Regions from separate parts of the Superficieibacter sp. HKU1 genome, predicted to be linked through region 3. Evidence: predicted binding sites of a transcription regulator. Region 3 holds the regulator's gene; each other region holds the start of a gene.
The links. The regulator CRP, encoded in region 3, controls carbon source genes, mostly activating them, when cyclic AMP is high. The targets are predictions, from matches to a motif close to ATGTGANNNNNNTCACAT.
Positions count from the first base shown of each region.

Region 1 (2,273 bases), 660 kb from region 3:
CCAGCGCCATCACATCACTATGGCAGAAGACGGCAGTTGGCGGTTTTGGCAGGGCCAGAAGCTGCTCCAGCGCCCTGGCTCCGGCTTCATAGGTAAAATTGCCGCGAGCGATGTAATGCGGGTCAACGGTAATTCCGCTGCGGCGCAGCGCCTGAACATAGCCCTGTAACCGATAATGGCACAGCGGCATCTCTTCCGGCCCGGCAATGCAGCCGATGCGCTGATGACCCAGATCGTGAAGATAGTTTACGGCGTCAAAGGCAGCGGTCAGATTATCAATATGTACCGTTGGCAGTTCCAGTTCAGGAGCGAATTCATTCGCCATCACCATCGGCGGCAGATTGCGCTGCTCTTCAATACTGGCGTCGAACGGCAGCTTTGACCCGAGCAATAGCATGCCGTCGATCTGTTTAGTGATAATCAGATCGATAAAGGTTTTTTCCTGCTGGTTCTGGTGCGCGCAATCGCCAATCAGCACCAGATAACCCTGTTCGGCGGCGGTGATTTCAATACCGCGGATGATCTCGCTAAAAAACGGATCGCAAATATCCGGAACAATGACCAGCAGGGTACGTGACTCATTACGCCGGGTATTGCGGCCAACCGCCTGAGGGTAATAGCCCACGTCAATCGCCGCCTGCTCGACCCGGTTACGGGTAGACTGAGACACTTTTTCCGGGTTCATCAACGCCCGCGACACTGTCGCCGTCGACACTTTTGCTTTTAGAGCCACATCCTTCATCGTCGCCGAAGCAACCGCTTTCCTGGTCTTCACCTCTTCTCTCCTCGCAGACGCCGCGCAGGCACAGAGACGTCCTCTGTCTCTGACATCACCCACATTTTTATCAGATAGTTATCTGAAGAGTTACAGAAATTTCATGAAAAGTGTGATGAACATTAAATTTCTCGATCCGCCTCGCATCGTTGTGGATTACCCCTCAATCGGATCGACATCAAGCACCCATTTTACCCGTCGTGATTCTGGCAGCGTGTTGATCAACGCCAGTGTCCCACTGACCACCTGTTGCAGGCGCACGCGCGACGGATGTTGCAGCAGAATTTGCCAGCGATAGCGCCCGCCGCGTTTAGGGGCGAGCGCCGGGACTGGGCCAAGGATCCATAGCTTATCGTCGGCCAGCGGACTGGCCTGTAACAAATTGCGCAACTGCTGCAGGAAAACGGGAGCCTGCTGGTTATTGTGGTCCTCTGCACGGATCAGGACGTGACTGGTCCACGGCGGCAATTGCATTGTCTGACGTTCCGCCAGCGCCTGCTGTGCAAAGGCGTCATAACCCTGATGCAGCAGCGTCTGTAATAAAGGATGCTCCGGATGGTGGGTTTGCAGGATCACTTCACCCTGTTTCCCGGCACGTCCCGCGCGCCCTGACACTTGCGTATAAAGCTGGGCGAAGCGTTCTGCGGAGCGGAAATCCGCCGAGAACAGCGCGCCATCGACGTCCAGCAGCGCCACCAGCGTGACGTCGGGGAAGTGATGCCCTTTCGCCAGCATCTGCGTGCCAATCAAAATGCGTGCGCCGCCGCGATGCACCTCGGCCAGATATTGCTCCAGCGCGCCTTTGCGGCTGGTGGTGTCGCGATCGATACGCGAAATAGGCACGCCGTCAAATAGCGGTGTCAGCGCCTGTTCAAGCTGCTCAGTGCCCATTCCTACCGGCACCAGATGCGTCGAGCCGCAGGAAGGACACTGGCGCGGGATGGGCCGCTGGCTGTCACAATGGTGGCAGCGTAAATGATGCTGCGCCTGATGCAGAGTGTAGTAATGATCGCAACGCGGACATTCGGCGATCCATCCGCAGTCGTGGCACAGCAGCGCCGGGGCAAATCCCCGACGATTGAGAAACAGGATCACCTGGTTATCGGCCTGCAGATGCTGGCGCATACGGGCGATAAGCGCCGGAGATAGTCCTGCCTGAAGCTGCTGGCCTTTTAAGTCGAGCACGTGCTGACTGGCGGGTCGCGCGTTACCGGCGCGGCGCGTTAGCTGGAGCTGGCGGTACTTTTTCTGCCGCACGTTGTGCAATGTCTCCAGCGCAGGCGTCGCGGAGCCGAGGATAATCGGGATTTGCTCGCTGTGCGCCCGATACACGGCCAAATCGCGCGCATGGTAGCGCCAGCCTTCCTGCTGTTTATAGGAGCTGTCATGCTCTTCATCAATGACAATCACGCCGAGGTTTTTAAACGGCGTAAACAGCGACGAGCGGGTGCCGATGACAATCGCCGCCTCGCCGTTTTTTGCTTTCAGCCAGGCGGAC
Region 1 covers NZ_CP119754.1:4,687,218-4,689,490, reverse strand. The annotation lists gene cytR (DNA-binding transcriptional regulator CytR) at 1-775, opposite strand, end outside; gene priA (primosomal protein N') at 932-2,273, opposite strand, start outside.
Region 1: a site for CRP is predicted at 886-903, ahead of cytR (DNA-binding transcriptional regulator CytR). Genes of this name have one in related genera too.

Region 2 (2,273 bases), 530 kb from region 3:
AGCCGCGTTCCCGCTGAACGTCTGACCGGGCTTGAGCCAGGCGAACTGTTTGTCCACCGTAACGTGGCGAACCTGGTGATCCACACCGACCTTAACTGTCTCTCCGTAGTTCAGTACGCCGTTGACGTACTGGAAGTTGAACATATTATCATCTGCGGCCACTCCGGTTGCGGCGGTATCCAGGCTGCGGTAGAAAACCCTGAACTGGGGTTGATTAATAACTGGCTGCTGCATATTCGCGACATCTGGCTTAAACATAGCTCGCTGTTGGGAGAAATGCCCGAAGAACAACGCCTGGACGCGCTCTACCAATTGAACGTAATGGAGCAGGTCTATAACCTCGGGCATTCCACCATTATGCAGTCAGCGTGGAAACGCGGACAGAATGTGACCATTCACGGCTGGGCGTACAGTATCAATGATGGCCTGCTGCGCGATCTTGACGTTACCGCCACTAACCGCGAATCGCTGGAGCAGCACTACCGCCAGGGCGTTTCCAACTTGCGTCTGAAATACGTGAATCAAGAATAGTCCTTCTGGCACCGAGCCCTTCCTGCCGGGCGGCGCAAGCTTGCCCGGCCTGGAATCTGTACCAGCCGCCGCCAGATCGCAGGCCTGATAAGCGCAGCGCCATCAGGCCTTCACGCGTCGGGCTTATTCGTCCAGCAACACCACTTTACCCACGTACGGCAAATGGCGATAACGCTGAGCGTAATCAATCCCGTATCCCACCACGAATTCATCCGGAATCGAAAAACCGACGTACTCGACGTTGACGTCCACCTCACGGCGTGACGGTTTGTCCAGCAGCGTACAAATCGCCAGCGACTTCGGCTCGCGCAGGCTTAAAATTTCGCGCACTTTTGACAGCGTATTGCCGGAGTCGATGATGTCCTCAACGATCAGCACGTCCTTACCCCGAATATCCTCATCCAGATCCTTAAGGATTTTGACGTCGCGGGTGGTGGACATCCCGCTGCCATAGCTGGAAGCGGTCATAAAATCGACTTCATGAGGCACCTGTACTTCACGGCACAGATCGGCCATGAACATAAAGGAACCGCGCAGCAGCCCCACCAGCACCATTTCGCTGCCGCTATCTTTGTAATGCTCGGTAATCTGGCGGCCCAGTTCAGCGATACGGGTTTTGATTTCCGTTTCCGGGATCATCACTTCAACAGTATGTTTCATTTAACTAACCATATGATTTTCAGGTAAATCACTCAACACAGCCGCCTCTGGCGACCACATTGATTAGTAAGCCCGCAGTATATCAGTAAAACAATTTTAGCGGGGGATAGCGTAAGAAAGCTCATTTTGTGATGACGATCACATATGTTAAATCCTATAATTAGTTGCTATTAAAATATTAATTAATTTGACGAGTATCCTTTTATGGCAGAAACAAAACCACATACGTCACGTGTTCTGGTGACGTTAACAGCGCTGTTCGCCGCTTTTTGCGGACTGTATCTGTTAATCGGCGGGGTCTGGCTGGTCGCGATTGGCGGCTCCTGGTACTACCCTATCGCGGGCATCATCATGCTGGGGGTGACCTGGCTGTTGTGGCGCAGCAAACGCTCGGCACTGTGGCTCTATGCCGCGCTGCTGCTGGGTTCAATGATATGGGGCGTCTGGGAGGTCGGCTTTGACTTCTGGGCGCTGACGCCGCGTAGCGACATTCTGGTCTTCTTCGGCATCTGGCTGATCCTGCCGTTTGTCTGGCGTCGGCTGATTTTCCCTTCCGGCGGCGCGGTAGCGGCGCTGGTGGTGGCACTGCTGATCAGCGGCGGTATTCTGACCTGGGCGGGCTTTAACGATCCGCAGGAAGTGAACGGCACCCTCAGCGCCGACGCCACGCCTGCTGAACCGATCTCACCGGTAGCCGATCAGGACTGGCCTGCTTATGGCCGCAATCAGGAAGGCCAGCGCTACTCTCCGCTTAAACAGATCAATGCCGATAACGTGCACAAGCTGAAAGAAGCATGGGTATTCCGCACCGGCGATCTGAAAAAAGAGAATGATTCAGGAGAAGTGACCAACGAAGTGACGCCGATTAAAGTGGGCGACACGCTTTATCTGTGCACCGCGCATCAGCGTCTGTTCGCGCTGGATGCCGCCACCGGTAAAGAAAAATGGCATTTCGATCCGCAGCTAAATTCAACGCCGTCTTTCCAGCATGTCACCTGCCGCGGCGTGTCTTATCATGAAGCGAAAGCGGACACCGCACCGGCGAACGTGATGGCGGACTGCCCGCGTCGTATTATTCTGCC
Region 2 covers NZ_CP119754.1:1,005,285-1,007,557, reverse strand. The annotation lists gene can (carbonate dehydratase) at 1-531, shown strand, start outside; gene hpt (hypoxanthine phosphoribosyltransferase) at 655-1,191, opposite strand; gene P0H77_RS04855 (glucose/quinate/shikimate family membrane-bound PQQ-dependent dehydrogenase) at 1,396-2,273, shown strand, end outside.
Region 2: a site for CRP is predicted at 1,318-1,335, ahead of hpt (hypoxanthine phosphoribosyltransferase). Genes of this name have one in related genera too.

Region 3 (2,273 bases):
AGCATCAACGCCACAGAGCAATATTTCTCCGCAGAAAGATCGACCGCGCGGGCGACGGCGCTCTCTTTCAGATCCTGCCCCGTAACCATAAAGTGCAAATTGATATGGGTAAATAAACGAGGGGCCTCTTCACGGCGTTCAGACGTCAGTTTAACCTCACAGTTTGTCACCGCCTGACGCCCTTTTTGCAGGATCGACACCACGTCGATTGCGCTGCATCCTCCCGCGGCCATCAGCACCATTTCCATCGGGCTGGGCGCTTTATCACCGGAGTTACCGTCCATCAAAATCTGGTGCCCGGAAGCCGACTCACCCAGAAACGTTAACCCTTCAACCCATTTCACTCGCGCTTGCATAATATCCACTCCAGTGTCGCCATTTTCTTCACAGATTACGCGCACATAACAATTCTCGCAACGGAAGGCGACCTGCGTCATGCTGAAGCGAGACACCAGGAGACAGGCGGCAAAAGCTATGCTAAAACAGACGGGATGCTACAGTGATACATTGACTTTGCGCATACATAGATGCAAAGGACATCAGATTAACGACTGCGGAGCATACCGACAGTCAACTTCCCGTCAGCGGGAAGAAAACGATTGCAACCCCGGAGGCAACGTCGTTTAGCCGCCGGAGATAGCTTATAACAGAGGATAACCGCGCATGGTGCTTGGCAAACCGCAAACAGACCCGACTCTCGAATGGTTCTTGTCTCATTGCCACATACATAAGTACCCTTCAAAGAGCACGCTGATTCACCAGGGTGAAAAAGCGGAGACGCTGTATTACATCGTCAAAGGCTCCGTGGCAGTGCTGATTAAAGACGAGGAAGGGAAAGAGATGATCCTTTCTTATCTCAACCAGGGCGATTTTATCGGTGAACTGGGCCTATTCGAAGAGGGCCAGGAACGTAGCGCCTGGGTGCGTGCAAAAACCGCCTGTGAAGTCGCGGAAATCTCCTACAAAAAATTCCGTCAGCTGATCCAGGTGAATCCGGATATCCTGATGCGCCTTTCCGCACAGATGGCACGCCGTTTACAGGTGACGTCCGAAAAAGTGGGCAACCTTGCTTTCCTCGACGTCACCGGTCGTATTGCGCAGACGCTGCTTAACCTGGCGAAACAGCCGGACGCCATGACCCACCCGGATGGTATGCAGATCAAAATCACCCGTCAGGAGATCGGCCAGATCGTCGGTTGCTCTCGTGAAACGGTGGGCCGCATCCTCAAAATGCTGGAAGACCAGAGCCTGATCTCCGCGCACGGTAAAACTATCGTCGTCTACGGCACTCGCTAAGCTCGACCCCGGCGCATTCACTGCAATGCGCCGATAAATTCTATGTGGCGCAGGCTTATCTATCACCCGGAAGTGAACTACGCACTACGTCAAACGCTGGTGTTGTGTTTGCCCGTGGCTACAGGTCTGATTATCGGCCACCTCCAGTACGGTCTGCTATTTTCCCTGGTTCCCGCCTGCTGCAATATTGCCGGTCTTGATACACCGCATAAGCGTTTTTTTAAACGTCTGATTATTGGCGGTTCGCTGTTTGCTGGCAGTAGCCTTGCCGTTCAGCTTCTGCTGGCGCAGGGTGCGCCGCTGCCGCTGGTCCTGACCGCGCTGGCGCTGATACTCGGCGTTACGGCGGAGATCAGCCCTCTTCATGCACGCCTGCTTCCCGCTTCGTTAATTGCCGCTATCTTCACCCTGAGCCTGGCGGGTTCAGTGCCGGTGTGGGAGCCAATGCTCCTGTATGCGACCGGTACGGTCTGGTATGGCCTGTTTAACTGGTTCTGGTTCTGGCTGTGGCGCGAACAGCCGCTGCGCGAATCGCTAAGCCTGCTTTACCGACAGCTGGCGGACTACTGCGAGACTAAATACAGCATGCTGACCCAGCACGCCGATCCGGAAAAAGCGCTGCCGCCATTGCTGGCGCGTCAGCAAAAAACGGTGGATCTCATTACCCAGTGCTATCAGCAGCTCTATATGTTGTCGGAGAAAAAGCATCATAACTACCGGCGGCTGCGCTGGATGTTCCAGATGGCGCTGGATTTACAGGAGCATATCTCCGTCAGCCTGCACCAGCCGGAAGAGGTGCAAAAGCTGGTGGAGCAAAGCCACGCGGAAGCGGTGATCCGCTGGAATGCGCAGACCGTGTCTGCTCGCCTGCGCGTGATGGCGGATGACATCCTTTATCACCACTATTCCGGGCGCTTCAATATGGAGAAACAAATTGGCGCGCTGGAGAAAATCGCCCGGCAGAATCCGGATAATCC
Region 3 covers NZ_CP119754.1:474,881-477,153, reverse strand. The annotation lists gene P0H77_RS02225 (OsmC family protein) at 1-356, opposite strand, end outside; gene crp (cAMP-activated global transcriptional regulator CRP) at 664-1,296, shown strand; gene P0H77_RS02215 (YccS/YhfK family putative transporter) at 1,339-2,273, shown strand, end outside.